DNA from 4 places in the Thalassospira indica genome. Region 3 is predicted to be linked to each of the others. Evidence: predicted binding sites of a transcription regulator. Region 3 holds the regulator's gene; each other region holds the start of a gene.
What was found. The regulator PhoB, encoded in region 3, activates phosphate uptake and scavenging genes when phosphate is short. The targets are predictions, from matches to a motif close to TNTCATAAAACTGTCA.
Positions count from the first base shown of each region.

Region 1 (7,886 bases), 1.7 Mb from region 3:
TACGGCATCATAAAAGTAAAATACTCGCGCTGTTGCTAGCACGCTCGGACAAGGGCGGCAAGCTGCTGAGACGCTTTAACGGACACAAAAATGGTCTGCATAACAGCAGATTGCCAACTGCGACATATAAGACAAATAAATGAACGAGCAACTCCACGCACTTGTCGAACGCACCGTGGCCCAGGGTGTCGGTGCACGGGTTTTCCCGCTGCGCTGGGATAACCGGCGTATTTGGGTCAAACAGGCAGTTCCGGCCAAACATAAAGTCTGGCACAGCGTTCAGCGCTTTGCGGCCAACATTACGGGTATTCCATTGTTACGCCCGACCGTATCGCCCGGCGGGCAAAAGGGCCTTGAAAGCGAGGCCACGACGTTGCGCAAGCTTGCCGCGCTTGGAGTGTTGGTCCCCGATCTGATTGATGTCGGTGAAAACTGGATTGCCATTGGCGATAATGGCCGCATCCTTAAAACCTGCATCGAAGATGATGTCGACAAGGGCAATGATGATGCCATTCGTCGCCATGTTGTTGACGCCGGTGCGGCCTTGGCAAGATTGCATGGCGAAGGGGTTGCGCATGGTGCGCCACTGCTTCGCAATATGACACTGCGCGACGATCATCAGATCGGCTTTATCGATTTCGAAGAAGACCCGAATGCCCGCATGCCGGTGATTGATGCCCAGGCACGCGACATCTTGCTGTTTGTTTTTTCCATCCAGCGTGAATTTAAAAAACGCCCGGAACTGCTGCGCGCTGGGTGGCAGGCCTATGTCGAGGCCGCTGGCGCAACCGCACCGCAATTGGTACCGCTGCGCAAGGTGATCAGGCTTTTGCGCCCGGTCTATCTGATGCTGCGCCCGTTCCGTCGCTGGCTGGGCACGGATGCGCTCAACGGTCTTTGGGCATATCGCACCTTGCGCAAAAGCCTGTATCGCTGATCAGGCGTGCGGCCTATTGGGCTGGTTGCCCAATAGGTGCCTTGCCTGCCGCGGTTTCAGGCGCGTGGTCCGGTTCTGCGACCGCTGACTTTGCTGGGCTGGTATTTGCCGCGTCATCCAGTGAAATGCGGGTTGCCTCAACACCATCAAACCCACCGGAAAACGGTGCAAGATTGTGCAGAAACTGATTGGCCGAGTTGCGCCAGCTATATTGTTCGGCCAACGCGCGGGCATCTTCACTTTTAAGTTCCAACGCGGCCAAGGCGGCCTCGCGCAAATCAGCATCAATGGCGCCGGCCTTGGTGCCACGCACGATATCGGCTGGTCCCTGAACTGGGAAGACGGCAACCGGGGTGCCCGATGCCAGGGCTTCAAGGATCACAAGGCCGAAAGTATCGGTCTTGCTGGGGAAGACAAAGACGTCGGCGGCGGCAAAGGCCGTTGCCAGTTCTTCACCGATTTTTTTGCCGAGAAACTGCGCGTTGGGATATTTGCCCTCGAGCTCATTTAGCTGCGGGCCATCGCCGACGACGAATTTCGTGCCCGGCAGATCAAGATCCAGAAAATGGCCGATATTCTTTTCCACCGCAACCCGGCCAACAAACAGCCAGTGCGGTTTTGGGAAATCGCCAAAGCTGGCGTCTGGTCGGGGGCGAAACAGGTCCAGATCGACACCGCGTGACCAGATTTGCAGGTTGTTGAAGCCCCAGTCGGACAGTTCCTGGCGCAGGGTTTCGGTCGCGACCATGACGGATTGCGATTTGCCGTGGAAATGCTTCATGCCGCGATAAAGGATCGAAAGCGGCAAGCGCCAGCGGGCATGAATATATTCCGGGAAACGCGTGTGATAGGCGGTCGAAAACGGAATGCCACGCTTAAGGCAATAGGCCCGTGCGACCTGACCCAGCGGGCCTTCGGTGGAAATATGGATGGCGACCGGATGAAGGGCCTCGATCATCTTGGCCATTTTGCGTTTGGCAAAAAGCGCCAGCCGGATTTCCGGATAAGTCGGGCAGGGGATGGTTTTAAACTGATCGGGCGAGATGACATGAACGTCATGTCCCATCTCGCCCAACTCGCCCCGTACGGTTTCAAGGGTACGGACAACACCGTTGACCTGCGGATACCAGGCATCGGTTACGATCAGTATTTTCATGCAGTCTTTCCAATCGGTGCATCATTGCCCTTTTTCGAAGAGCCCGATGCAGAGTTGCCCGCTTCATGGGCGATACGAAACATGGAAATCAATTTGCCAAGGCCAAGCGACGGGGCACTTGCCGCATCGTGACCGGGGCTTGAATGGCTCATCGCCATCTGGCGCATTTCGGCCCAGTGCAGCAGTTCAAGCTTGCCTTCCTTGTCTTCGACAAGGGCCGTACAGCTTTCAACCCAGTCACCATCATTGCAATAAAGCACATCGCCGATCTTGCGTTTTTCGGCGTGATGGATATGGCCACAAACCACGCCATCGACCTTGCGTTTGGCGGCTTCGTGGGCGACGGCATTTTCAAAGTTGCAGATGAACTGAACGGCGTTTTTCACCCGGTTCTTAAGATAGGCCGAAAGCGACCAGTATCCGTAACCAAGCCGGCGGCGAACGCCGTTGAAATAGCGGTTGAGCGTAATGGCAAGGTTGTAGGCGGTGTCACCAAGATAGGCCAGCCACTTTGCGTATTTGACGACCCCGTCAAACTCATCGCCATGGATGACCAAAAGGCGCTTGCCATCGGCAGTGACGTGGATATCGTTCATTTTAACGTCGACATGGCCAAAAGTCATATCGACAAACTCGCGGGCGAATTCATCATGGTTCCCGGGGACGAAGATGACTTTGGCGCCATTCTTTGCCTTCTCCATGATTGTCGTGATCACGGCATGATGACTTTCCGGCCAGTACCAGCTTTTCTTAAGGCGCCAGCCGTCAATAATGTCACCCACCAGATAATAGGTGTCTGCCGTTACTTCATTGAGGAAATCCAATAGAAGGTCTGCCTGACATCCACGTGTCCCCAGATGGACGTCTGAAATCCAGACCGTGCGGTAATGCGGTTGCAGCGTCATCGCTGTCATTGCCGCTCCTCCGTATCCTGCCAAAAGGATGGCTGGAATTCGACAGTTTGTCTTGCCGAATACTGTTCCAAGCCAGTATCGGTTTAAAACAAATCGTTCGATTATATAACCCGTTCACAGAAATTTCGCAGTTCTGTAAAGCAACTGTTACATGTTTTATTTCATATGGTAGGTGCTGTGAAAAATTTATTTCATTTTTATTTCGGAAGTGGGTCCAAATGACCGATGCGGATGTGACTGTCATCTTCAATCCACGTGCCGGTGGCAATAAACAGCGGTTTTTATCCCAGATATTGCAACATGCCGGCATCAAGGTGGAGTTGCTGCAAACCACCCATCCCGGTCACGCCCGTGAACTGGCCCGCAAGGTCCGCGCCCATCAACGTTTGTTTGTTGCCGGGGGCGACGGGTCGCTTAACGAGGCATTAAACGGATTGCTTGATGCCCAGATTGACGGGCACGAGGTCCCGCCACTTGGCATCATCCCGCTTGGAACGGCCAATGTGCTGGCGGTCGAGGTCGGGCTTGAAATCCGGACACGCGCGATTGCTGACTATATCAATAATCCCGGCATGGTCTGGGTCCGTCCCGGACTGGTCAATGGTCGGGCGTTCTTTTTGATGGTCGGCATGGGGGCCGATGCCGATACGGTCGCCAATGTCTCGCTGCGCCTCAAACGCCTGATTGGCAAGGGGGCCTATGTTCTGGAGGGGCTTCGCAACATCCTTTTCCCGCGTCATCGTGATTTTGAAGTCAGTATTGGCCGGGAAAATTATCGGGTGTCGGGCGTGGTTGTAACCCATGCGCAACATTATGGCGGGGCATTTGTCATTTCGCCCGATGCCAGCCTGACCGCCAACAGCCTTGATGTGGTGCTGATGCCGGGCAACGGTATCGGGGCCTTGTCACGTTATGGTCTGGCACTGACGCTTAATCGGTTGCATGCCCAAAGTGACGTTTCGGTGGTTCGGGCAGAACGCATCACGATCACCAGTCATTGCGGCCCGGCGCCGCTTCAGATCGATGGGGAAAGTGCCGGAAAACTGCCGTGCGAGATCAGTTTGTCCCCCTATCCTGTGCGATTGATGGTGCCGCCGGCTTATGCCGAATTGTCTTCCATGACCGATCACACATCACCTGATCTGCTTCGGATCGCTGTAGATTAAAAGCACACCCCAAAGTCGTTACACGGATTGTCCGGTTGCCTCGGCCAAATGCCCGGACTTTCGGGATTTTTCAAGTGCTCATGATGAATTATCAACGGGTCCTTGAAGTTGTATTTCTGTTCCCCACCTTGATTTTAACGTAGTGCGCGCGACTTGTACCTCCCGATCAGAGGGAATTGGGATGGATTTTGAGTCGCGAAACGTGCTGCGAAATTTGACGGATAGCGTTGATGAAGATCATCGCCATTCAGGGAGATTGACGATGGTTTCGGGGTCCTCCGCTTTGGTTCTCAACTCAGGTGTGTTGGCTGACATGCAGATAAAAACAAAAACTCTGGCTGGTTTTGCCGTGGTACTGGCAATTCTCATTTCGGCACTTGCCTTTGCGTATTTCACCTTTGTTGCTGTTTCACATGATGTGGATGAATATGCCCATTATGTTGAAGAAGCCGCGCTGATCAGCGAGATTGAAACGCAGTTCCTGCGCTTTAACAGTCACGCGCGTGAGTTTGCCAATACGGCTGATCCGGCAGATGCCGAAGCCGTGTTTACCTATGCCAAGCAGCTTGATCTGATGCTTGATGACGCCCGTGAGAAGTTCATTGGCGAACAACATCGAAGCCGCATTGAACACATCGCCGAAGAGCTTGATGCCTATCTGGCAAGCTTTGCCTCGGCCAAAAGCCTGAGCGACGAATACCATTCCCTGATCCTGGATCGCCTTGAGCCGGACGGGATCAAGATCGTTGCCGATCTCGACAAGCTTGTTGCCCATGCGCAGAACACCGGCGATCTTGAGCTCCTCAAACGCTCAGTCGCGGCACGTGAACATGCACTTCTGGCAAGGTTGTATGCCAATATCCTGATTGGCCGTCAGGACGACAGCTTTGGCGCGAAATCCGCCGATGAATTTGCAAAGCTTGAGGCCGCATTGGGGCAAATCGGCAATCAACCGCTTACGGGTGACCTGAAAGCTGTGCTGGATGATGCCAAGAACCTGTTTGCTGATTACCGTGAAGTGTTCGACAAGATCCGTGCCGACGAACTGGAAATTGTCGCCACGGTCCACGGGACCATGCGCGAAGCATCCGAGGGTATTATCGCCGATGCCGAGGCCCTGAAACAGGAACTGGCGGTGGCAGAGCACAACATCTTTGAAAAGGTCGTCGCCGAAATCATTCTGGCAGAAAAGGAAATTCTGATCGCATCGATTGGTGGTGCCGTTCTTGGGATGGTTCTGGCCTGGGTCATGGGGGATCGTTTGTCGCGTCCGATCACTGCGATTACGACCATCATGCGCAGGCTGGCCGATCATGATCTGGGTGTTGAAATTCCCGGACAGACCCGCAAGGACGAAATCGGCCAGATGGCACAGGCGGTTCAGGTGTTTAAAACCAATGCCATCCGCAATGACGAACTCGAAGCCGAAGCCCGTGCGCAGGAAGAACGGGCCAAGGAAGAACAGCGGCGGTTCATGAACCAGACGGCGGACAGCTTTACGAACAGTGTCGGCAGCATTATCGAAGCGGTGGCTGCCGCCGCCGTCGAGTTACAGGCAACGGCCACCGGCATGTCCCAGATCGCAAATTCGGCGTCAGAACAAACGACGGCTGTTGCATCGGCCAGTGAAGAGGCAAGTGGCAATGTGGATTCCGTTGCCTCGGCGACAGAGGAGCTCAACAGCTCGATTGAGGAGATCAATCGTCAGGTTGTCTTTTCAAATGAAATCGCCAAAAAGGCTGTTGATCAGGCCCGCGAAACCATGCGCGGTATCAAGGAACTGGTCGAGGCATCCAACAATATCGATCATGTTCTCAAGCTGATTGCCGATATTTCCGACCAGACCAATATGCTTGCGCTCAATGCGACGATTGAAGCTTCGCGGGCGGGGGATGCGGGCAAGGGCTTTGCGGTTGTTGCCAACGAAGTCAAAACCCTTTCGGCGCAAACGGCCAAGGCTACAGAAGAAATCCGCTCCCAGGTCGACAGTGTTCAAAGCCGTACCGGCTTTGCCGCCAACCAGATCGAACTGATCAGCCAAACGATCAGCGAAATGGAAGGCATTGTTGCGACCATTTCCTCGGCGGTGGAGGAACAATCGGCAGCAACCCGTGAAATCGCCTTTAACATAGAACAGGCCGCGACCGGGACTACGGTTGTCAGTTCCAACATTGTCACGGTTTCACAGGCTGTAAACGATGCAGGCACAGCATCAAGCGACGTTTTAACCGCTGTCAGCACGCTGTCCGAAAACTTTGCCACCCTGAAAGGTGCAACCGACAATTTCGTCAATGCCATCCGGTCGGCCTAGGCGCTCCGGATTTTCGGATACGCAAAGGCAAAACGCCCGGCCAAAATGGACCGGGCGTTCTTTTTTTGATTGGGCAATAGCGAAGGTCGGTTACTGCCCAGCCAGCGTCATGCCGTCAATGCGAAGGGTCGGGGCATTGGTGCCGTATTTGAATGTCAGGTCATTGGCCGGAACAACGGTCTTGAACATGTCTTTGAGGTTGCCCGCCACCGTGATTTCCGACACCGGATAGGCCAATTCGCCATTTTCAATCCAGTACCCCGACGCACCGCGCGAATAATCGCCCGTCACGCCATTTACGCTGCTGCCGATCATCTCGGTGATGTAAAGGCCTGACTTGATATCCTTGATCATGTCTTCGGGCGAAATGGTGCCCGGTTCCATGTAAAGGTTGGTGGTCGATGGCCCGGGCAGGCTTCCGGCCCCGCGCGATGCGTTGCCGGTGGATTTCAGGCCAAGCTGACGGGCCGAACGTAGATCCATGATCCAGGTTTTCAGGACACCGTTTTCGATCAGATGGCGTTTCTGGTTTGCAACCCCTTCGGCGTCAAACGGTTTGGAACGCAGACCACGTTTGCGGTGCGGGTCATCAATGATGTTGATATGGGGCGCGAAGATTTCGCTGCCCATGGCATCGAGCAGGAAGCTGGTGCCACGTGCAATGCCGGAACCATTAATCGCCGATGACAGATGCCCGACGATCGATGCCGAAACGCGCGGGTCATAGATCACCGGGACCTGCGCGCTTTTGACCTTGCGCGGGTTCAGACGACGCAGGGTTTTTTCGGCGGCCTTTTTGCCGATATCGACCGGATCGCGCAGATCGGTGGAAAAGACTGCACTGTCATAATCGTAATCGCGTTCCATGCCTGTACCGGTGCCCGCCAATACGGAAACCGAGATATGGCTGCCGGACCCGGCATAAGAATTGGCAAAGCCGTTGGTGGCGGCAAGCGTGATCTGATGGCGGCCCCAGCCGGCTTCGGATCCTTCGGAATTGGTGATGCCGTCGACGGATCGCGCAGCTTCTTCACAGGCGCTGGCCCATTCGATCAGTTTGTCCTGATCAACTTCGCCCGGCTCGCAAAGCTCAAGTGCTTCGACATTGAAACTTTCGGCAAGTTCACTTGGGTCGGCAATCCCGCAATAGGGATCTTCCGGGGCATTTTTGGCCATCGCGACCGCACGTTCGACCAATTCGGCAAGGGCTGCGTCGCTGGTATCAGATGACGATACAACTGCCTGTTTCTTGCCAATCAGAACCCGCAGGCCAAGATCGGCCCCCTCGGAACGTTCAAGCTTTTCCATCTTGCCCAGACGTTGGGCAACCGAAAGCGATGTGCCTTCGACATAAACGGCATCGGCATCGTCTGCACCGGCCTTTTTTGCCTGTGCGAGAAGG
Region 1 is NZ_CP031555.1:3,833,798-3,841,683, reverse strand. It holds gene DY252_RS18060 (BUD32 family EKC/KEOPS complex subunit) at 140-937, shown strand; gene DY252_RS18055 (glycosyltransferase family 4 protein) at 951-2,093, opposite strand; gene DY252_RS18050 (UDP-2,3-diacylglucosamine diphosphatase) at 2,090-3,007, opposite strand; gene DY252_RS18045 (diacylglycerol/lipid kinase family protein) at 3,226-4,173, shown strand; gene DY252_RS18040 (methyl-accepting chemotaxis protein) at 4,487-6,484, shown strand; gene DY252_RS18035 (TldD/PmbA family protein) at 6,575-7,886, opposite strand, start outside.
Region 1: a site for PhoB is predicted at 3,197-3,212, ahead of DY252_RS18045 (diacylglycerol/lipid kinase family protein). Genes of this name have one in related genera too.

Region 2 (7,886 bases), 180 kb from region 3:
CCGGAAAAGATTGAATTGCTGACCTCGCTCTGGAATCAGGGCTGGACCACGGCACGCATCGGTGAGGAACTCGGCGTCGGCAAGAACGCCGTCGTTGGCAAGGCACACCGCCTTGGGCTGCCCAAGCGCCCGTCCCCGATCCAGCGTCGTGCCGAGGAAGCAGAACAGAAAAAGGCACCGGCCCCCAAACAGCAGACCAAAGGCATTTCGATCTTTGATCTTGGTCCGGGCATGTGCCGTTGGCCGTTTGGCGACCCGGGCGATGACGACTTCCATTTCTGCGGCAAGAAAATCGTGCCGAGCAAGCCTTATTGCGACGAACATTGCGCACAGGCCTACCTTAACGGCAAGAACCCGCGCGAAGATAATCCCCCTGCACAGCAGGGTGGCCCCGGCGGCAAAGGCCCGCAGGCTGCAAACCGGAAGTAATCTGCTCTGCGCCTGGCAATTGCCCGCAGAGACACCGAGATACAAAAAAGCCGCCTGATCCGGGCGGCTTTTTCGTTAGGCGATATCAAGGTTCTGTTGGTTACCTTGTTTGCAGCACGTATTTGGCAAAGCCTTCCTGATCTTCGCCAACGAAGCTGATATTGTCAGGTGCGTTCACGGCCGAGGATGCCTTGGGGCTGGTGACAAACGTTACATCGGACGCCTCACCGATTGGGGCAAAGGTCCAGTTGCCATCTGCTTTCGGATCAATTTCCTTTTCGGTCAGGATATAGTTGGCAAGTACCGTACGGTTTTCATCGGGTGCCTCGACAATGATGGTCGATCCATCAAGGCCCGGGAAATTGCCACCACCGCCGGCGCGATAGTTGTTGGTCGCAACAACAAACTTCTGATCGGCTGTCACCGGTTTGCCCTCGAAGCTCAGATTGACGATGCGGTGACTATCGGGATTGATCACTTCGCCCGCCTTGTTGTAGCGGGCCGGTTTGGTGACATCGATTTCGTAGGTCACGCCATCAATCACATCGTAATTATAGGTCGGGAAATCCGGGTTGATCAGAGCCTGTTCTTCGCTGCTGTTCGGGTCAATCTGATTGAATTGGCCTGCTGACATTTCAAGCCATTCACGCACCTGATCACCATCAAGCAATACTGCGCGCACGGTGTTTGGATAGATATAAAGGTCCGCGACGTTTTTAAGCGCAATCTTGCCTTCGGGAATGTCGGTGAAATAGTCAGGACCACCACGACCACCGGCCTTGAACGGTGCCCCGGCCGACAGGATCGGGATGCCATCATATTCCGATCCGTTCAGGATCTTTTCGAGATACCATTTCTGAGCATTGGTCACGATCTGGATCGAAGGATCATCGGCCACAAGCGCAAAGAAGCTGTTGATTGGTGCCGATGTCGTGCCCACACCTTCGCGCATATAGGCAATGGTGGCTTCGTGCTCTTCCTTGACCGCGGCGATGATTTCCGGATCGGCTTCAACCAGCGGCGTCACGGTCCGGCCTTCGCGCTGATAGATCGGACGTGCATCAGACAGACTGTCGGTGACACTCCATTCGCCGTCATCGGACACATTCAAGGTCAGATCGATCACGCCAAGATGGCTGCCCCAGAAGCCCGGCATCACCGCGGCAACGCCGTTGATCGTGCCTTTGGCGATATCGACACCTTCGAGATCGGAAAAGGTCTCTGACGGAAACACGGTGTGGGCATGACCAAACAGGATCGCATCAATGCCATCGACTTCGGAAAGGTAATAGGTGGCATTTTCTTCCATGCCATTACGCGCCATGGTCGACAGACCGGAATGCGGAACGGCAATGACGATATCCGCACCCTTTTCGCGCATCTCCGGGACATATTTTTTTGCCATCTCAACAATGTCTTTTGCGATCACATTGCCTTCCAGATTGGCCTTGTCCCACTGCATGATCTGGGGCGGCACAAACCCGATCACACCGACCTTGGCCTTATGCACCTTGCCGTCATTATCGGTAAATTCCCGATCCAGCAGCACATAGGGTTCGAAATACGGCTTGTCGTTTTCGGGATTGTCATCGCCATCATCGACAAAAACGTTGGCACTGACATAGGGGAAGTTGGCACCGGCCAACGATTTACCCAGGAAATCGAGGCCATAGTTAAATTCATGGTTTCCGATGTTGGCCGCGTCATAACCAAGAAGGTTCATCGCCTTATAAACCGGATGGACATCACCGTCCTGAAGACCACGTTCCTTGGCCATATAATCGCCAAGCGGGTTGCCCTGGATCAGGTCACCATTATCGATAAAGACAACGTTCTCTGCCTCGCCACGCGCGGTTTTAAGCAGGGTCGCGACCTTTGCAAGACCAACCGTGTCTGACTCGCCATCACGGTAATAGTCATAATTAACCAGATGCGTATGGATGTCGGTGGTTTCGAGAATGCGCAAAGACACCGTGCTGTCGGCCAATGCCGTGCTGCTTACCAGTGCAAGTGCCATCGAAATCCCGGTCATCCGGGCAGCTTTTTTGTGAATGAATACCATCGAGCCGTGTCCCTGCTTATGCGTTAAACCGCGACAATCTAATCCCGTTTAAATGTCGGTGTTTTGAAGATTTTGCGAAAAAGGCAGGGCAAACACAAACAGAAACGCCTGCCAAGATCGGCAGGCGTTTCTGGTCAGGCGGGTATTTGACGATCAGGCTGGCTGCATCGCGGTTGATTTGTATCCGCGAATGACCTCGTTTCCGGGCTCGGGATCGTGTGGCACGTTCAGGGCCAACACCAGCGAGACAAAGGCCATGGCTGCCCCGGCAAGGAACACCGCACCCGGCGATATCAGCCAAAGCAACCCGAAGGCGGCCGGGATAAAAACAGCCGCGATATGGTTGATCGTAAAGCTGACCCCGGCGGTTGAGGAAATGTCAGCCGGGTCGGCGATCTTCTGGAAATAGGTCTTGATAGCGATCGCCAGCGCAAAGAACAGGTGGTCAATCACATAAAGACCACCGGCCAGAATGTGGTTTTCGACAAAGGCGTAAGAGACGAAAACAATAAACAATCCCGCATATTCAAAGACCAGCGCACGGCGTTCGCCCCATTTGCCGATCATCTTGCCGATCTTGGGGGCGAGGAACATGTTGATCACGTGGTTAAGCAGATACAGCAAGGTGATGGTTGCTGCGTCATAACCGAACTTCTCGACCATCAGGAAGCCGGCAAACACGGTAAAGATCTGACGGCGTGCGCCACTCATGAAAGTCAGCGCGTAGTAAAGCCAATAGCGTTTGCGCAGGATCAGCTTCTTGTTCTGCGGATGGGCATCGGCAAATTTCGGAAACGCCCCCCAGACAAAAAGCGCGGCCAGGATCGTCAGCGCACCGCCGAACAGATAGACGTAGCGATACTCGACCGCGAAAACTTCGAGCATCACCCAAACCATGCCAAACATGATCAGCGACGAGATTGATTTTGCCGACAGTTGCCGCCCCATGACCATGGCGGTGCGATCCTTACGCACCCATTGCAGTGACAACGCCTGCTGCATGGTTTCGAAATAATGGAAGCCGATCGACATCAAAACCGTCGTGCAATAAAGCCCGATTGCGGTCGGGAAATAACCCGATATGGCAACGCCAATTCCAAGCACCAGCAGTGACAGAACTGCAAATGTCTGTTCACGCAGAACCAGCAGCACAAAAATCGCGGTAAACGCAAGGAAACCGGGGATTTCACGCAACGACTGCAAAATACCGATCTCGCGGCCGGTGAAATCGGCCATTTCGACCGAAAAGTTGTTTAGCAGCGCCATCCAGGTCGAAAAGGATAGCGGCATGGCGGCCGCCATAACGATCAGCAGAACTTCCGGATTGCGCCAACCCTTATGGACCGGAGCTGCACTCACATTATTGGGGGCGTCGGGCGCATCACCAAGTGGGGCCGCGTGATTGCTGGCTTCCGGTATGATTTCCTTGGACATTGTACCTCCGAGGACAGGATCGTTGTGGTGGCGACGCCCCTGTCACATCTTGTGCGTTTTGGAATGCGACCAAGTTAAACCTGTCCGATCCGTCTGTCTTGCGGTAATCTGCCATCATATATCGCAATCAAGACAGTTTTGAATGTCGCCGCATCATGGTTCATATCCTCAATACCTTTGACGGACGTCCGGAACATCACAACAAGATCCCCCGCCCGCGTGAGTTGCCGCGCGCGGTATATGTCCGGGTCAGTGATATGCCTGCTGGCTATCATGTCGCGGCACACAGCCATGACTGGAACCAGCTTTTATATGCGATTGAGGGTACGATGACCGTGGTGACAGAGGCCGGGATGTGGATCGTGCCGCCACAGCGCGCAGTATGGGTCCCGCCCCACACGCAGCATGCGGTGACCTGCACCGGCTTCACCCGGGCCCGCCACCTTTATATCGGTCAGAACGTTGCGGCAAACCTGCCCGATCGCTGCATGGTTCTGGAAGTTAGCCCGCTTTTGCGCGAACTGATCCGGGCCGCAACGGAAATTCCGGTCGAATATGATGAAGATGGGGAGGAAGGCCGCCTGATCCGCGTATTGCTCGATCAGATCAAGGCCCCCGATCAGGACAAGCTTTACCTGCCTGCGCCCAAGGATACCCGACTGGCGCGCATTTGCGATCATCTGCAAGGCGACCCGGCTGATAACCGCACGCTTGAGGACTGGGCAAAGGTATGCGGCGCCTCAAGCCGGACGCTTGCCCGGCTTTTTCAACGCGAAACTGGAATGCCATTCCGCGAATGGCGGCAAAAACTTCGTCTGCTCCATGCGCTTGAAAAGCTCGCCAATGACCGTCCGGTGACCGAGATCGCACTTGATCTTGGCTATGAGACTCCATCAGCCTTTATCGCCATGTTTCGCAAGGCCACAGGCCGCACACCGGGCAGCTATTTCCGCTAGGCCCGGGATACTCAGTGGTCGTAACGGGTTACACGTGGTTTCGGCGGAATGATCTCGTGCTCGGGCTCAAGATATGTTCCGTACCGCTTCGTCACTTTCACATGGTCCGGGCAGGGCTTCTGCCCATTGGCACACATGTTGTGAAGCTGAACCATGAACTCCGAGGACAAACCGTTTCGTTCATGCGTCGCGTTTTCCGACGCCCGATTGGTAAACCTGCCATTGCTCAGACGATCAAGGCGCTTATCCGCTTTCGGTGCAACGGCACCGTCATGATGCATGACGCGGATACCTTCAAGGAAGGCCATCATTTCCATCACGGATTTTAGCATCCCGACGCTGTTTTCAAAGGTTCGGGTCACGGCGACCGATGCTTCTTCTATGTAGTCGGCAAATAATCCATCACCGTCTGCATCGGAAGGCTCGTATTTGTGTATGCCCGCTGCCATACGGCTTTTCCAAGCCTGATGGTTGGGCTCATTGACGCGACGCCCTGGAAGAATATGGCTGTTTTGTCCCCAGTCACGTCCATGACCGGTACAATTAACCTCACCCTTCCGGCGTGCCGGATGTGGTTCGTACGACATCATCTCTTTCCCCAGAGCGTAATAAGTGCGCTTCTCTGATATCCATGCCCTTACTTGAACGCAGATATTCCCACTCTGTGAACGGACATGTGTCTTATTATTTAATCCACAAATACCACAGGTTGTTTGCCGGAATTGCACATTCCATCCATATGAATATGCAAATTGTCCAAAAAACGTGGCAAAACCCAGCTTTTCGGCTTTGGAAAAGCACGCAGCAGCCAACAGCACCCAGATACACTATCCGGTCTGTTGCGCATTTATGCCTGGATCAGGAAACAGAAATACACACTGCGAGATCGCAAGTCAGCCTCACTTAGGGCAGTGATACCTACAGTTCTTTATGATCGGTCTTGAGTTTATTTTTAGTGCGAGACCCGTGATACGACATCATTCGCCGCTTGAATGCGGTTGCCATAGGCCATTGCCTTCGCACCATGGTTGAGCGACGGAATGCGTTCCGACGCACCCAATACGGCCAGTTGGTCAATCACGGCGAGCACCCACGGGCGGGTGTCATTGCCTTCGCCACCTGTTGACGACGTGTCTTTCGTATGGTCCAGAAGTCGCTCGTCTGCGCTGAAGATATCATTTTCATTGGAAACAGAACGAATAGCTTCCAATACGCGGACCAGCTCAGAAAGCGACTTCATCATATCGAAGGTCGCCGCAAGAGACTGGTTCACAGAAGACGGTTCTGCACCCTCCGCCATCTCAGGATCGCCAAAGCATGACGCTGCTGATGGTTCATCATCAAAGGATAGGAAAACCGGTTCCTGATCTTCCCGGCTCTGCCAGAAATGATGATTTTTCTCACCTTGACGACGTCCGGGTAACACGTGGCAGTTCTTTCCCCAGTCACGGCCGGGGCCGGCATAGTTCTTCTCCCCCGTCCGGCGTGCCGGATGTGGTTCTGTCGAATGCATCTAATCCCCAAGGTTCGGTGCACACACTGATAAGGGCCGCCAGCGTTTTCTGTTTTTCGTCATAGGCGGCATCTCTGTTTTTTGGATTTTTACCATGTGCAGCGGGGTGACAATGCACGAAGCGTCCAAAAAAATGTGCGAACCATCCAAAACACCTAATAAAGGGATTTCGAAAAAATAATCCCTAACATCCCGTATAGCCATAAGACCTTAAAACCAAAGGTATAATCCAGATCCCCTTACGCAATCATAATACCTTTGCGTTCATTTTTACCTAAACCTATACCTTTGTGGTTTTGACGAAACGCCCGGTTTCCGCTTAATATGAAAAAAATCTGGTATTAGAGATGTCGAATATTAATCCAGATGCACCCGCGCAAGTAGCGTTGTTTGCAATGAAGCAAAACCGGGAGTCAGGCATGACACAGTCAGCAACCCATACTTTTTTCACGGTCAATGACCTACCTATGTCCAAACGTTATGACGTTTGGCAAAGTAGTATTGACTGCATTTTCAGCGTCGAAACCCTTCCCGACATCCGCAAGAACAACTTCCATGCAACATTGGATGCGGATTTGTTGGGATCGATGATGATCGCCCGCACCAACAGCACACATCAGTTCTGGGAACGCAGTTCCAAGACAATCGCTGCCGACGGCATGGATCATTATATGGTCCAGCTTTACTATAACGGTGGCATGTCGACAGATGATGGCAAGGACGGCCAGGAAATAGAGGCTGACGGCTTGCTCTTTCAGGACCTGTCGCAAGTAGCACGGGCAACAACAAGCGATTTTGATAACCTTGCCTTCATCATTCCTCGCCCTCTTCTTGAAGACCGGCTTACCCTGCCCGAAGATCACAACATGCGGTTTCTAAGCCCGCGTGACCCGATGGTCCGGATTGTTGCAAATCTGATGCGCTCGCTGAAGGCCAATGCTTCGGCGCTCAAGACCGAGCATGCCCATGTGCTTGAAAACAGCTTTGCCGATATGCTTGCCGCGTGCCTCAATTCCGCATATGGCGAAACAAGCGAGACGACCAATAAACGCCAGAACCTTGAAGTCATGACGTTGATCCGGCGTTATTTCCGGGAGAATTTTTCGCGCCCCGACCTCACCCCGGACCGTGCGGCAAGAGAGTTAGGCATTTCACGATCCAAGCTGTATCAGTTGCTTGAAGAGCATGGCGGCGTTTATCGCTACACACGTGATCTGCGTTTGCGCCGTGCCAAGCAATTGCTTAGCACCACAACGAAGCGCCCCCGTTCCCTTTACGACGTCGCGCTCGAATGCGGATTTTCCAGTGACACGTCCTTCATCCGGGCATTTCGCGAAAAATTTGACATGACACCGGGTGATTTCAGACGCAGCCAGCAAAATGCATTGAATAACGTGCAGGACGCGGAAGGCAGTGAACGTGATACACGCTATGAAAAGTGGCTGCACACGCTTTGAAACGCCCCTTTTACCGCCAAGCCGTGTCAGAATTC
Region 2 is NZ_CP031555.1:983,919-991,804, reverse strand. It holds gene DY252_RS04740 (GcrA family cell cycle regulator) at 1-429, shown strand, start outside; gene DY252_RS04735 (bifunctional 2',3'-cyclic-nucleotide 2'-phosphodiesterase/3'-nucleotidase) at 530-2,491, opposite strand; gene DY252_RS04730 (MFS transporter) at 2,645-3,925, opposite strand; gene DY252_RS04725 (AraC family transcriptional regulator) at 4,081-4,881, shown strand; gene DY252_RS04720 (hypothetical protein) at 4,893-5,699, opposite strand; gene DY252_RS04715 (hypothetical protein) at 5,834-6,394, opposite strand; gene DY252_RS04710 (AraC family transcriptional regulator) at 6,814-7,851, shown strand.
Region 2: a site for PhoB is predicted at 2,545-2,560, ahead of DY252_RS04735 (bifunctional 2',3'-cyclic-nucleotide 2'-phosphodiesterase/3'-nucleotidase). Genes of this name have one in related genera too.

Region 3 (7,886 bases):
GAAGCTGTTCTGCGCCGGTGTTGGCGAACAGCATCCGGACATCACCAACGCTTCGCGTCGCATCAAGAAGTCCGAAGTTGAAACTTGCGCGAAGAACGGCATTTCGGAAGTTACCGAAGTTAAAGTTGGTTACGACGGTATCGTTCTGTCGAACTCCAACGCTGCGCCGCAGCTCGACCTGACCAAAGAGCAGATCTTCCTTGCTCTGGCAAAAACCGTTCCGTCCAAAGACGGCCAGTCGCTGATCGACAACCCGTACAGCACCTGGGCTGAAATCGATCCGAGCCTTCCGGACGTTAAAATCGAAGTTCTCGGCCCGCCGCCGACCTCCGGTACCCGTGATGCCTTCACCGAGCTGGTACTCGAAGAAGCTTGTGATGAGTTCCCGGCAATCGCCGCTCTTAAAGACACCAACAAAGATCAGCACAAAGCTGTTTGCGCTGGCGTTCGTGAAGACGGTGCCTATGTCGAAGCTGGCGAGAACGACAACCTGATCGTTCAGAAACTCGAAGCCAACCATGATGCACTTGGCATCTTCGGCTTCTCCTTCCTTGACCAGAACGGCGACAAGCTCCAGGGCTCGATGATCGGTGGCGTTGCTCCGACCTTCGAAGCAATCTCTGCTGGTGACTATCCGGTTTCCCGTTCGCTCTTCTTCTACGTGAAGAACGCGCACGTTGGCACCATTCCGGGCATCAAGGAATATCTTGCTGAATTCACCGCTGACAAAGCTTGGGGTGAAGAAGGTTACCTTGCTGACCGTGGCCTGATCCCGATGGATGCCGCTGAGCGTGAAGCTGTTCGTAACGCTGCGATGAACCTTTCGCCGCTGAGCATGTAACGCGATCTTTCAACCGGTGGCAGCCTTTTCTGCCACCGGTTTCTTTATATCATTGCTTGATTTGTTTATTGTTTCTGTCCTATTGGCCTCACGAACTGATCTTTGCAGGCTCATCTGGCGAACGGATCTCAAATAATGTCCCTGTCTTTCCTGTTGCTCGCGGTTGCCGCACTTTGCGCGCTGTCCTTTTATTTCGGACGCCAGCGGGCTGTTGCCCTTTCTGGTGGCCGGCACAGCAATCTTCATTCCTTGCCGGTTCACTACGGGGCCTACACAGCAGCATGGTGCGGGCTTCCCGCGCTGTTTTTGCTTTTGATCTGGTACATGTTCCAGGGCTCGGTGATTGAAGCCCTGATCGTGTCGGACCTGCCGCAGGAAGTAGTTGGTGACTCCGGTCGTCTGTCGCTGGCGCTCAACAGCATTTCCCAGATCGCCGCCGGTGGCGGTGAACATCTCACCGTGTCGCCGGAAATTGTTGATGCCGGGCGCAGACTTGCCAATTTGCAAACCATCGCCAATGCGGCGCTGGTGGTTGTCATGCTGTCGGTTGCGCTTGCCGGTCTTGTCCTGTCCTATCGACGGATTGAAGCGGATATGCGCGCGCGCAACAATGTTGAACGCATCTCGCGCGCGATCATGATTGTCTGTTCGGCGATTGCGATCCTTTCAACGGTCGGCATCGTGTTTTCACTGATGTTCGAAACCCTGCATTTCTTTAGCAAGATCAACCCGCTCGACTTCCTGTTTGGTCTGGAATGGAGCCCGCAAACCGCGATCCGTGCCGATCAGGTGGCGTCCGAGGGGGCGTTTGGCATGATTCCGCTGTTTGTCGGTACCTTGCTGATTACGCTGATTGCCATGTGTGTCGCGGTGCCGGTCGGCCTGTTTTCGGCCATTTATATGGGCGAATATGCCGCGCCTAAATTTCGCGCTGTTGCCAAACCCGCACTTGAAATTCTGGCGGGCGTGCCAACGGTTGTCTATGGCTTCTTTGCCGCGCTCACCGTGGCACCGTTCTTGCGCGACAATGGCGCGATCCTCGGCCTCGATGTCAGTTCGGAAAGTGCGCTGGCCGCCGGTCTTGTCATGGGCATCATGATCATTCCGTTTGTGTCCTCGCTGTCTGATGACGTGATGTCGCAGGTGCCGAAATCGCTGCGTGACGGGTCCTATGCATTGGGGGCGACCAAATCGGAAACCATCCGGCAGGTGATTTTCCCGGCCGCCTTGCCCGGTATTGTCGGGGCGGTTCTGTTGGCCGTTTCGCGGGCGATTGGTGAAACCATGATTGTTGTGATGGCCGCTGGTCTTGCCGCGAACATGACGGTGAACCCGCTTCAGGCGGTGACCACTGTTACCGTGCAGATCGTGACGCTTCTGGTCGGCGACCAGGAGTTCGACAGTGCAAAAACCCTCTCGGCCTTCGCGTTGGGGCTGGTTCTTTTCCTTGTCACCTTGGGGCTGAACGTATTTGCCCTTAAGGTTGTTCAGAAGTATCGCGAGAAATATGACTGATATGGCATCTCTTATGGAAGACAGAGCTGCGGCCAAAGTGATCTCTGACAATCTGCGCAAGCCGGTTGACTGGGACAGCCCGAAAATCGCCCGTAACATCAAGAAACGTTACGCGGCCGAACGCCGCTTTAAAAGCTATGGTCTGGTTGCGATCTGTTTGGCGCTGCTGGCGCTTTGCACGCTGGCACTCTCGATCGGCTCTAAAGGCTACAGCGCCTTTTACCAGACCTATGTCCAGCTCGAAGTGACCTTTGATCCGGCTGTGATCGATCCGGACCGGACCGGCGATCCCGACGTGATCGGGCGCGCGAACTTTGATGGTCTGGTCAAACAGGCGCTGCGTGATCGGTTCCCGGATGTGACCTCGCGCAGTGACAAACGTGATCTCTATGGCATCGTTTCAGGCGGCGCATCTTATGATCTGCGCGAACGGGTTCTCGAAAATCCGAGCCTGATTGGCCAAACGCGCACCATCTGGCTGATTTCCGGTGATGATTTCGACATGCTCAACAAGGGCTATATCGATCCCACCGTTGACGAAGGCGACCGTCGCCTCAATGACAACGAAGTCGCTTGGTATAACGAACTGGTTGCTGACGGTGCGGTGGAAAAACAGTTCCACACCCGCTTCTTTACCAGTGGCGATTCCCGCGAACCGGAACTTGCCGGTATCTGGGGGGCGGCTGTTGGCTCGTTCTATACCCTGCTTGTGACTTTGGCATTGTCCTTCCCGATTGGGGTTCTGGCGGCGATCTATCTCGAAGAATTCGCGCCCAAGAACCGCTTCACCCAGATTGTTGAAGTCAACATCAACAACCTGGCCGCGGTTCCATCCATCGTGTTTGGTCTGCTGGGGCTTGAGGTCTATCTCAATGTCATGCATTTGCCGCGCTCGGCCCCGGTTGTCGGTGGTTTGACGCTGGCGCTGATGACTTTGCCGACGATCATCATCGCATCGCGTGCGGCGATCAAGGCGGTGCCGCCGTCGATCCGTCAGGCCGCTCTTGGGCTTGGCGCATCACCGGTTCAGACCGTGACCCACCATGTCTTGCCGCTCGCCATGCCGGGCATTCTGACCGGCACGATCATTGGTATGGCACAGGCATTGGGGGAAACTGCACCGCTTCTGATGATAGGGATGGTGGCCTTTATTGTTGATATCCCGGGCGGGGCGCTTGACCCGGCAACGGTTCTGCCGGTCCAGATCTATCTGTGGGCAGACAGCCCGGAACGTGCCTTTGTCGAGAAAACCTCGGCAGCGATTATGGTGTTGCTGGCCTTCCTTGTCCTGATGAATGGACTGGCTGTGTATCTGCGCAAAAAATTTGAACGGAAGTGGTAAAATGGCTGCTGTATCCCAGAGCGCAATGACGGCGGAGCCGTCGGTCGAAAACCCGAAAATGACCGCGCGCAAGCTCGATCTTTTCTATAGCGACAATCAGGCCCTCTATGAGGTCAACCTTGATATCCCCGAACAGCAGGTAACCGCACTGATTGGTCCGTCGGGCTGTGGTAAATCCACCTTCCTGCGGTGCCTGAACCGGATGAATGACACCATTGACGGTGTGACGATCAAAGGTGACGTTACCCTGGATGGTCGCGACATCTATGACAAGCGGATCGACGTGGTTCAGCTGCGCGCGCGCATCGGCATGGTGTTCCAGAAACCGAACCCGTTCCCGAAAACCATCTATGACAACGTGGCCTATGGCCCGCGTATTCATGGTCTGGTCAATTCGCGTGACGAACTTGATGAAATCGTCATGACCTCGCTCGAACGTGCCGGTCTTCTGAAAGAAGTCAAAGATCGCCTGCAGTCACCGGCAACCGGTCTTTCCGGTGGTCAGCAGCAGCGCCTTTGCATCGCACGCGCGGTTGCCGTCAGCCCGGAAGTCATCCTGATGGATGAGCCGTGCTCGGCCCTTGATCCGATTGCGACCGCCAAGGTCGAGGAACTGATAGACGAGTTGCGTTCGAACTACACGATCGTGATCGTGACCCACTCCATGCAGCAGGCCGCCCGTGTGTCGCAGCGCACCGCGTTCTTCCACCTCGGAAAGCTGGTTGAAGTCGGTGAAACCGATCAGATCTTTACCAACCCGAAGGACGAACGCACCAAGGGTTACATTACCGGCCGCTTCGGTTAAGCGACGCCAGGAGTACGCATAAATGGCTGATGAACATACCCATATCGTAAGTTCGTTCGACGAGGAACTGACCCGTCTGAACAACATCATTTCGCAAATGGGCGGGCTTGCTGAAAGCCAGCTTATTTCCTCGATCAGATCCATCGTCAAACGCGATTCCGAACTGGCCGAGAAAGTCATCCTGTCCGATCAGCGCATTGATGTGCTCGAACAGGAAGTCCAGGACTTTGCCGTCCGTCTTCTGGCCCTGCGTCAGCCGATGGCTGATGACCTGCGTCAGGTGGTGACCGCGCTCAAGCTGTCAAACGATCTTGAACGCATTGGTGATCTTGCCAAAAACATCGCCAAACGCGCGCAGGTCCTGAACCAGATCCCGCCGATCCGCCCGGTTCAGGCGATCCCGAACATGGCCAAGCTGGCCCAGGAAATCATCAAGGATGTCCTGGATGCCTATATCGAAAGCGACGCCGAAAAGGCCCACCGGGTCTGGGAACGCGATCAGGAAGTCGACGATATGTACAATTCGCTGTTCCGCGAATTGCTGACCTACATGATGGAAGATCCGCGCAACATTACCGCATCGACCCATCTGTTGTTCATTGCCAAGAACATCGAACGTATCGGTGATCACGCAACCAATATCGCCGAAACGATCTATTACCGGATCAAGGGCGAAGACCTGCCGGGGATTGACCGGCCAAAAAACGACGCAGCGAACTTCGCTGTTGTCGAACCGAATGACTGACACGGGAGCATAGAAGATGGACCCAACGGTTCTTATCGTCGAGGACGAGGCAGCAATCGTAACCATGTTGCGCTACAACCTCGAACGCGAGGGGATGCAGGTTGTCGAAGCCGGTGACGGTGACGAAGCGTTGAAAATTCTGGCTGAAACCCATGTCGATCTGGTTTTGCTCGACTGGATGCTGCCGGTAATGTCGGGGATCGAGGTCTGCCGTCAGATCCGCCGCAAGCCTGAAAGCCGCGATTTGCCGGTGATCATGGTGACTGCACGCGGTGAAGAAGGCGACCGGATCCGCGGTCTTGATACCGGGGCTGATGACTATGTCACCAAGCCGTTTGCCATTGGCGAGCTTCTGGCCCGTATCCGCGCACTTTTGCGCCGGTCCGGTCCGGCGCAACCACAAGGGCAGTTGATCTATTCCGACATCGAAATGGATCTCGCCGCCCACCGGGTCAGCCGCAATGGAAAATCGATCCATCTTGGCCCGACCGAGTTCCGTCTGCTGCGCTATTTCCTCGAACATCCGGGGCGGGTTTTCTCGCGCGAACAGTTGCTTAACGCGGTTTGGGGGCCGAACATCTATGTCGAAACCCGCACGGTTGACGTTCATATCCGCCGCCTGCGCAAGGCGCTCAATGACGTCAAGGGCACCCGCGATATCATCCGCACGGTCCGTGCCGCGGGCTATGCGCTGGACTCTGAAACCGCTGCCTAACCCGGTTTAGAGCCTGATCTAATTAAAAAACCCCCGCAGCGATTTGCTGCGGGGGTTTTGTTTTAACGTCGTAACGTCTTCAGGTTTCTTTCTTCGCCGGTTTGTCCGCATTCTCCGACCCTGACGGTTTGCGCTGCGGGCGCGGCGCCAGTTCATTCATCAAAAGCATGTCCGCGCGGCGGAATTTGGCGATTTCGGCATCAATGTCTTCCTGCGGCACGTCGCACGCCGCCAAAACGTGATCGGATAATCTCAACCCGGTTTCGAGAACCTCCGGGATGGCGGCATCCGCCCCGTGGCGCGACAGCGGCCCGATATGGGTGATGTCCTGCGCACGGGCAAAGATCTTCAGATGCGGGTAATGCTGGCGCAAAAGGGCGACCGTCTTCTCGGTCGCATGCGGGTTCCCCATGGCAACAACCGCAATTTTTGCTTCATCCGTATGTGCAGCCCGGAAAGTTTCCGGTCTGGACCCGTCGGCAAAGTAAACCGGCAATCCTTCTGCCCGGCCCCGCGAAACCTGCTGTGCATCACTATCAAGCACCAGGAACGGAATGTTGCGCGTCTTGAGCAACCGGGCCAGAACCCGTCCAACGCGGCCGCTTCCGATCACCAGAACATGCTGGTGGATGCCCTCGGACTCTTCGGCAATCACGCCAAGCTGGTCTTCTTCCTTGGGATGAAGCTTTTCCTCGATCTTGTGACCAAGGCTGATCAGGGTCGGGGTCAGCGCCATCGAAATCGCCACCACCGGGATCAGCATCGCAGCCATTTCAAGCGGTACAGCACCATTCTGGGCGGCCAGGGCAAACATCACAAAGGCAAATTCACCGCCGGCGGCCAAGCTCATGGCTACCCGGATGGCAAGGCCGGTTTCAAACCGGATCGCACGTGCCAGAACGAACAAAACTGCCGTCTTGATCACCAGCAACAGCACCAGCCACATGACGATGGTGCCAAATTCGTTATACACAACGTCGGCATCAACCGACATGCCGACCGACATAAAGAACAGCGACAGGAACACGCCGCGGAACGGCGAAATGTCGGCTTCGATCTGATGGCGGAATTCGGTTTCGGCCAACATCACCCCTGCGATAAACGCCCCCAGCGCCATCGAAAGCCCGGAAACCTCGGTCAAGGTGCTGGCCGCCAGCACAACAAACAGCGTGCCGATGGCAAACAGTTCCGGGTTCTTGAGCGACGCGATATAGCGAAACAGCCGCGGCAACACATAGCGCCCGACGAGCAACAACAACGCGACCGACCCGAAACCAAGCAGGATGCTCATCCACGGGCTTGTTTCCGTTCCGGCGTCACCTGCGGCCTGCACCATAATCAGGAACGGACCAACCGCCACGTCCTGCAGTAACAAAATGGCAAGGGCCGCACGGCCAAACCGGGTATTGAGCTGCTTGTCATCGGAAAGCTGTTTGAGAATGATCGCGGTCGATGAAAGCGCAAGGGCGCCGGCAATCACCAAGGCCGTCGGCAGCGGGAATTCCATGACAACCAGAAGCCCCAGAAGGGCTGCCATCGACACCAGAATTTGCAAAACGCCCAGACCGGCAAACCGCCCGCCAATCACCCGCAAACGATCACGCGAAAGCTCCAGCCCGATCATGAACAGCAGGAAAACCACGCCCAGTTCGGCAACCGTGGAAATGTCTTCGCGTTCGGAAATCAGGCCAAAGCCGAACGGCCCGATAAAGAACCCGCCAATCAGAAAGCCGATGATCGAATTCGCACGCAGCTTGTGCGCAATCGGCACCGCAATGATCGCGGCAGTCAGAATAAGAAACAGCTCAAACAGGACGCTGTGATGCATGGCGAAATTCGTTCCGGAAGGCGGTCAAATAATCAATGGGTATCAGGACCTAAATCCCTGAAAATAACGAGATTACAACGATAACGAAAATAACC
Region 3 is NZ_CP031555.1:807,163-815,048, forward strand. It holds gene DY252_RS03915 (PstS family phosphate ABC transporter substrate-binding protein) at 1-841, shown strand, start outside; gene pstC (phosphate ABC transporter permease subunit PstC) at 977-2,356, shown strand; gene pstA (phosphate ABC transporter permease PstA) at 2,349-3,698, shown strand; gene pstB (phosphate ABC transporter ATP-binding protein PstB) at 3,700-4,503, shown strand; gene phoU (phosphate signaling complex protein PhoU) at 4,526-5,248, shown strand; gene phoB (phosphate regulon transcriptional regulator PhoB) at 5,265-5,963, shown strand; gene DY252_RS03945 (cation:proton antiporter domain-containing protein) at 6,043-7,791, opposite strand.

Region 4 (7,886 bases), 1.4 Mb from region 3:
CGGTCGCGAGCGCGGTCCCCATGACCAGCCCTGCAATAAATTTGCGCATGATGCGCCTCCCGATTGTTGTTGTGGGACTGCAGGCCAATGCGTGGACTGATCGGCTATCGAAAGGGAGGGCCAAAACGAGACGGGCTCAGCTTTATAACCATCCGGAGTTCTATCGACGCCTTCAGGCCCTTATAATTGCGGGGCGGCCTGCAGGTTCGCTTAGTGCATGTGGAGCTGAGCATAATTTATACGATTAATCAATGACCAGTCGGTCAGCAATGCTGTCTAAATCAGCAAATGGCACAACTTTCCCGAAAATGGATTTCTTAAGGTTGTGTGAAGTCTTGATGAAATTACCCATGCGGGTAGCGCGGTGCTTTTCCGCCGCGGTTTGGCCCTAGAAACAAAAAAGCGCCAGCGAAAAAATCGCGGCGCTTATTTTGTACGTCATTCCCAATCAGGGAGGGAATGGCGCGAGTGACGAGACTTGAACTCGCGGCCTCCGGCGTGACAGGCCGGCGCTCTAACCAACTGAGCTACACCCGCATGGTGCGTGGCGCGGTTTATATAAAGACCACCCAATTGAGGCAAGTGTTTTTTGACCGATTTTTGAAGAAAAATGCGCGGAAGTGTTTTGCCGGTTTGATCGGCAAGAAAGCGGCGCAAAAACAAAAAAAACGCCAGCGAAAAAATCGCGGCGCTTATTTTGTGCATCATTCCCAATCAGGGAGGGAATGGCGCGAGTGACGAGACTTGAACTCGCGGCCTCCGGCGTGACAGGCCGGCGCTCTAACCAACTGAGCTACACCCGCATGGCGTGGCGCGGTTTATATAAGGGGTGGTTCGGTCTGGCAAGGGCTTTTTTGCAAAAAAAAGACGGACCGGAAATTTACCAGTCTGATCGTCCTTGGCAGTCTCGATGCGACGCCTGTTTCGCAGCGAAAAGCGGTCGATCCGGGGTGGGGTAAATGTGTAAAAAGCGGGTGGAAAACAAAAAAGCGCCAGCGAAAAATCGCGGCGCTTATTTTGTACGTCATTCCCAATCAGGGAGGGAATGGCGCGAGTGACGAGACTTGAACTCGCGGCCTCCGGCGTGACAGGCCGGCGCTCTAACCAACTGAGCTACACCCGCATGGTGCGTGGCGCGGTTTTTAGCAGCCGGTCACAGGTGGTGCAAGCGCTTTTTTGCCATGATTTTTCAATTTTTAACCGCGTTCTTCCGGCGGTAGAAACCGACCATGCATCGGGCACGTTAAAGTTCACCTGTCAGGCTTTGCGAAGGCAAGCAGGTGAGGGGGATATTTGGAATTGCCACGCGCGCACAAGCACCACCTGAGAATGCATCGTGAAATGCTGCCCGGTGAGCGAGATCGTCTGCGGTCAAGAGGTGTGGGGCTACTCGCGCGGTTCTGCGTAGCGTTCGGTCAGTTTGGTTAGGGCCGCGACAGTTGCCTGTTCGACGGTTGAGCCAAAACCGGTCACGCGGCCGGCCAGAATGACATAAAGCGAGTCGATGTGGAGCTGGATCACCAGCAGCTGTTTTTCGTTGGCCGTGGTGCGGTCGGCAACGAAGATTTCCATCGATTTTGCGATCTGGGTCATCAGGGGATACTGGAAGGTACCGCCCAGGGCCTTGACCGAATAGGCGAGGTCATTTGCCGCGATGATGGCTTCTGGCCGCTTGGACTTGTCGCGCAGGGCGTTGATTACCAGCTTGCGGCATTCCATCAGGTCCTTGCCGATGTCGCGGACAAAGGTCTCGGAGCTGCGCTGTACAACCTGTTCGAGCTCTTCAAGCTGTTCAGGTGACAGGTTGATGTCAAATCCCTTGATGAAGTTGACAGCTTTGCGTTTCAGATCGGTCTGCGCAGGGATGATCTGCACATTCTTCTTTTTCTTAGGTTCTTCCGGCTTCACGATGGCTCCGCTTCCCCAGTCATAATGGGTCATTCGTCAAGGCTCCTACGATCAGGACCATCAAACTGGACCTGTCTGCGACGTCGGTCCGGGCCAAAATACGTTCCAGTGTTAATGAAACGTCTTGGTCGGGCGATCACCGAAACCAGACGGCTGTAAAGTGCCTTGGCGTTAAAGGGTTTGGCAAGAAATTCAGTAATCCCAAGGTCACGTGCCGTCGTCACATAACGCATCTCGGAATGTGCGGTCAGCATAATCACCGGAATGAACCGGTTTGGTGAATTGGTCGAATTGCGCATGACATCGAGGAATTCGAGGCCATCCATGCCGCGCAAGCGCCATTCACAAATCACGATATCAATTTTTTCGGTGCGTAGTACGTCAAAGGCATCATTCGGCGATTTTACACGCTGTATATGACTGGCTCCGAGATAGGCGAGCGTGTCATAGACCACCTGAGCTGAAATCTTGTCCCCGTCAACGATCAGAAAACTAATCTTACTAAAGTCTATTTTCGCGTTCATCCGGCCTCGGTTCCTGAGCATCATCACGAAATGCGTCGCTGTTCAGGGGGATACAGCAGCAAATCTAACCAGTTGCTGATGTATAAACCCTTATACCTTTGTCTGGTTTCCAGCAAGGCCAAACCACTCTGTGTTCAGCCCGAAAATCTGACAAATACTGACCCCAAGCCAGTTGAAAAGTTAGAACAAACGACGTTTACGTCTTTTTGTTTTTGATGCTCGCGTCCGGTTTGAACACACCCAATATTGGGCCTTTTTTTCAAGAGTAAAGAGGAAGATCTTTTTTATTTCATGGGCTTGGTGACGCCGTCGTCATCAATCACCTTAACGGCAACACCGGACTCCTCGAACATTTCGGTCGATATCTTCATATCCTGTTCCCAGCGTTCAAGAAAGTCCGGGGTTAGTTTCGATTTGTCGACATAGACCTCGGCGATGCCTGCCTGGATGATGGCGCGCGCGCAATCACAGCACGGAAAGTGCGTCACATACAGGGCGCAGCCATCAAGGGATGTGCCGGTGTAACTGGCATTATAAATCGCATTGCGTTCGGCATGTTCGGTATAGGCGTATTTTTCCGGACGCTGATGGCGGCTTTCGACTTCGTCATCGACCCCGCGCGGAAACCCGTTATAGCCAACAGCACGAATTTCTTTTTTCGGGCCGATGACAACCGCACCGACCTGGGTGCTGCGGTCTTTTGACCAGTCTGCAATATGGGCTGCAAGTCCAAGAAAGCGGTGGTGCCATTTGCTCATGAAAAGGGTCCTGTCTGCGCCGTAAAATGGGTCTGTTGGGCATTCGTTTTTGACCGGCACGTTTCACCGGTACGGGTTCTTTAAAGAAGGTGCTTCTTGTAATTGTCCAGCGAAAAATCACATTTTTGTAAAGGCATTTAATGAAAAGTCCCTGTTCAAATAGGGGCTGATTGATTATTAAGGGGTTACCCCCAGAAAAGATCAGGACGCCTTTTCGTCTCGCCGCAGATGCAGGCCGAAGCGGGAAGGCTCACGTGTAAACCGAATAACAAGAGGTAGTAGCCGATGCGCCGTCAACGTAAGGCGAAGATCATCGCGACCCTGGGGCCGGCAAGTTCAAAGCCAGAAATCCTCGAGAAAATTGTGCAGACAGGTGTGGATGTGTTCCGCCTGAACTTCTCGCATGGGGAACACTCAGAACATCTGGCCCGTTTTGAAGCGATCCGTGTCGTCGAAGAAAAACTCGGCCGCCCGATCGGTATTTTGATGGATCTTCAAGGTCCGAAAATTCGTGTTGGTACCTTTGCCGACGGTGAAGTTGAACTCACCGCCGGTGATACGTTCAAATTCGATATGGACAAGAAGCCGGGTGACAGCACGCGCGTGTCGCTTCCGCATCCGGAAGTCTATGCTGCTATCAAGCCGGGTGCTAACCTGCTGCTTGATGATGGCAAACTGCGCATGCGTGTCGAGAAATGCGACGACAAGTCGGCCGAATGTACCGTCATTACCGGTGGGCCGCTTTCCAACCGCAAGGGTGTCAACCTTCCGGATGTGATGTTGCCGCTCTCACCGCTGACCGAAAAGGACCGTGCCGATCTGGATTACGGTCTGGAAATGGGCGTTGATTTCGTGGCGCTTTCGTTTGTGCAGCGTCCCGAAGACGTTGCCGAGGCCCGCAAGATCATTCAGGGCCGTGCAGCCATCGTTTCCAAACTGGAAAAGCCGCAGGCAATTGATCACCTTGATGAGATTGTCGATCTGTCGGACATGATCATGGTTGCCCGTGGTGACCTTGGTGTCGAATGCCCGCCGGAAGATGTGCCGATCCTGCAGAAACGTATCATCAAAGCGTGCCGCGAGGCCGGCAAGCCGGTGATCGTTGCGACCCAGATGCTTGACTCGATGGTGTCCAATCCGGCACCGACCCGTGCCGAAGCATCCGACGTTGCGACCGCGATCTATGACGGTGCCGATGCGGTGATGCTGTCAGCCGAAAGTGCGGTTGGCAAATATCCGCTTGAAACCGTTTCGATCATGGACCGTATCCTGCGCCGTGTGGAGCAGGACGATCTTTATTACCGGATGCGTGACGCCAACCGCCCGGATCCGGAGCATAACGCACCGGATGCAATCAGTGCAGCCGCCCGTCAGGTGGCCACTACCATCGGTGCCAAAGCGGTTGTTAACTATACATCGTCCGGGTCGACGGCATTCCGTGCTGCACGTGAACGTCCGGAAGTGCCAATTCTTGGTCTGACCCCGCGGATTCAGACCGCACGTCGCCTTGCCTTGTGCTGGGGCGTGCATCCGGTCTTTACCCGTGATGCCACCAACTTTGCCGAAATGGTCGGGATCGCCACCGAAGTGGCAAAGCGTGAAGAATTTGCAGGACCGGGTGATTCGCTTGTCATCACCGCCGGTGTGCCGTTCGGAACGCCGGGGGCGACCAATATTCTGCGCATTGCATGGGTCGGCAATAATTAACGCAAATGATTGCGTGAAACGATTTTCGATGACGGGCGTCCTTTTGGGGCGCCCGTTTTCATTTGCGCATACTGCCAGAAATCCGTCGGCGCGCAGGTTTTTCGATGGCAACGGACAGGAGGGGGCATAGACCCCTGTATCGTTAATGTTTTTTTGAGTCTTTGCGCCGATAGTCATTCTGTAATCAAGGCTCTGTCTATTGATATGTGCCCTTGAGATTAGGTTATGAAAATTAGACGCCTTGTCTGGTTGTGTAACACTGTCAGTTTGGGTTAAGCTGTTCTGACAAAACACAAAAATAAGGTATCGCAACGTCGATGCCGATACGTCGCCAGGCACGGGACCAGGGGAATTACTGCGATAATGCTGAGTTGGATGTTCAATCGGCAGAAAAATGCGGGCGATGGGGGGCTTGATGATAAAGCCTCGGCCAAGCTGCGTGATCTGGCCGACACTGTTCGCACCATCGCACCTGAAACGTTTGGATCTGATACAGGTCGCGTTCAGGGTCGCGCGATTCCCCGCAGACATGTTTCCGAAAATAACGCCGATGCATCGGCCCTTGAACACGCAGCCCGTCTTTCTTCTGAATTGGACGCGCTGGAAGATGCCGAGGATGTACCTGATTTTGACAGCGACGTACGCATGGATGTGGCGCGCCGTCTGCGTCGGCATCTGACAGATTTGAGCCCGTCTGAACGACTTGAAATGGTTGACGAGTTCGTTTCGGCGATTGCCAATATGGGCGACTGTTATCGCCCGCAGGTGATTGCGCTGATCGAACAGGAACTGGGCCATACACCATACATGACCCGTCAGGCTGCCAACCGTTTACGTCAGGATATTCAGGCGATTGGCCGGGTATCGATTGCCGATTATATAGAGCTTCTGAGCGATTCCGACTTCCTTGATATCATGCGCGGGCGCGGTGAATTCATTCAAACCGCAGCCGAACGTGAACGTGCCGAGCTTGAGGCCGCCGCCAAGGCCCGCCTGATCGAGCAGCAGGCGGAAAAGGAAAAGGGCGGCTTGCTGAACCGGTTGCTGTCATCTGATGACGCGCCGCGAAACGTTGTGCCGATGACGCCGCATTTTGTTGAAAAGACCGCAAAACCAAAGGTGCCGGAGAACGATATCCTCGGTGGTCAGAATCGCATTTCACGTCAGGCCCAGCGCCGTATTGCCCATTTCATCATGGCGTCCCTGTTTGACACGCTGGTCGAGCAGGGCCGGATGCGGACTGAGGTTGCCCGCGCGTTGCGCCAGTCGGTCCGTCAGCGGATTGAAAAGGCCCGTTTTGAAAACCGGGTGCCGATGCCGTCGCGTGATAGAGACATGGATGTCGAGATCGCAGACAATGAAATGGTCGAAAACGATGTCATCGAGGCAACAGATGCCAAGATGACGATTGACCAGTATGTGCTTGATGCCCTGTCGCGCAATGATGATGCGCTGGTGGTGCAGGCACTTGCCCATTACGCGCAAATTCGCGCCAATGCCGTTTCCAAAATCCTTGATTCCGGCAGTGCCCGGGCGATCACAGCCCTTGCATGGCGGGCAGGGATGACCGCACCGGCGGCTGTTGTTTTGCAGATCAGCAACGGTATCCCGGAATCGGCAATCGAAAGTCCGGCGGCCGGTGGTCGTTTTGCAATGGCAGCTGCCGATATGGACTGGTATATCGATTTCTTTAGCGACATGAAGCCGGTGGCTTCGCGCATGAAGGTCGAAAAAGAAAGCGAACCTGCGCCGGCATCTGCACAGACAGCAAAGCCAACCGGCAGGACCATGTCGCGCGGCCAGGGACTTCGACCGCGCAGCGGGCGCAACAGTGGCGGGCTCGAGGGGCTCGTCTCTGACAGGCGGTCCAAAGGTCTCAAAGAGGACTGAGTGCCATGAGCAGCAATCACGGCATCTCTTATGACGGGCTGAAACATGCCCTTACCATCAAGGAAAGCTATCTGTCTGGCGAGCCGCTTACCGTGACCGGGGCGGCCAAACAGCAGCGCCTGTTGATGCCGGAACATTTGCTGAGCAATGATCTTGCCCTGATGCAATATGACGATCCGCTGGCCCTTGCCGTGATCGCAACCAGGGATCCGGAAAGCCCGATGGCCTTGGCGGCTGCGATCCGTATGGGGCCGCATGCCAAATGCAAGGAACTGATCACCGGGGTCTTTGAAGTCGTTTCCGAAGCAACCAAGCATGAACTGGTTGCCGATTGCGCCAAACTTCTGACCAAGAACGCATTCAGCCCAGAAGCATTCCATCTTGTGCGCACGCGCGCCTCAAATCACGTTGTGGAAATCCGCGAAGCCTATCGCCGGGCGATGGGGGATAACCTGCGCGCATTGCTGGATGGCAAGATGGCTGCGCGCGAGTTTGTCGAGGAATTCATCGAACTCGCATCAAATGGCAACCTTAGGATTGATATCTATCGCCGTCTGGTGATGAAGCTGATGCGCTCAGACGCAGTGCGGCCAAGTGTGAAATTCATGCTGCTGGAACGCCTTGATCGTTTTCCACAGATGGTAAAGCTTCAGATCGTCAATGAAGTCAATTCCGCACCCGATACGCCGGAATACCAGACCCTGAAGCAGGAATTGCGCTGGATCTACGAGGCAAAGCAGAAACAGCAGCTGCCACATGCCAAACAAACGCCGATTAATGCATCGGGCAATGCGGATGCATCCGGGCCGCGTATCACGGCGGCCGATCTTGTCGGGCGGTCACAGATCGATTTCGGGGCGGCTGCGGGCATGCATCGCCGCAACAGCATCATCAAACCGGCCGAGCCGACTTTGAAGCGCAATGCGACGCCGAGCATTATGACCAGCGGCGGCTTCAGCACGCGCGAACTGTCTTCCTGGCTTAACTAGGGTTCAGACCCTGAGCTTTGCTGCCGATACGCTTTGCGATTGGCTAGCTCAGCATCTGTGATGTCGCGGTGTTTGCCGGGACATGAACATGCAGGCCAGCCTGTTTTTCC
Region 4 is NZ_CP031555.1:2,246,303-2,254,188, forward strand. It holds gene DY252_RS10570 (ABC transporter substrate-binding protein) at 1-49, opposite strand, end outside; tRNA gene DY252_RS10575 (tRNA-Asp) at 461-537, opposite strand; gene DY252_RS10580 (hypothetical protein) at 538-738, shown strand; tRNA gene DY252_RS10585 (tRNA-Asp) at 727-803, opposite strand; tRNA gene DY252_RS10590 (tRNA-Asp) at 1,047-1,123, opposite strand; gene DY252_RS10595 (hypothetical protein) at 1,387-1,941, opposite strand; gene DY252_RS10600 (response regulator) at 1,938-2,432, opposite strand; gene DY252_RS10605 (deoxycytidylate deaminase) at 2,717-3,190, opposite strand; gene pyk (pyruvate kinase) at 3,476-4,897, shown strand; gene DY252_RS10615 (DUF2336 domain-containing protein) at 5,261-6,787, shown strand; gene DY252_RS10620 (hypothetical protein) at 6,793-7,776, shown strand; gene DY252_RS10625 (ribbon-helix-helix domain-containing protein) at 7,820-7,886, opposite strand, start outside.
Region 4: a site for PhoB is predicted at 3,308-3,323, ahead of DY252_RS10605 (deoxycytidylate deaminase). Genes of this name have one in related genera too.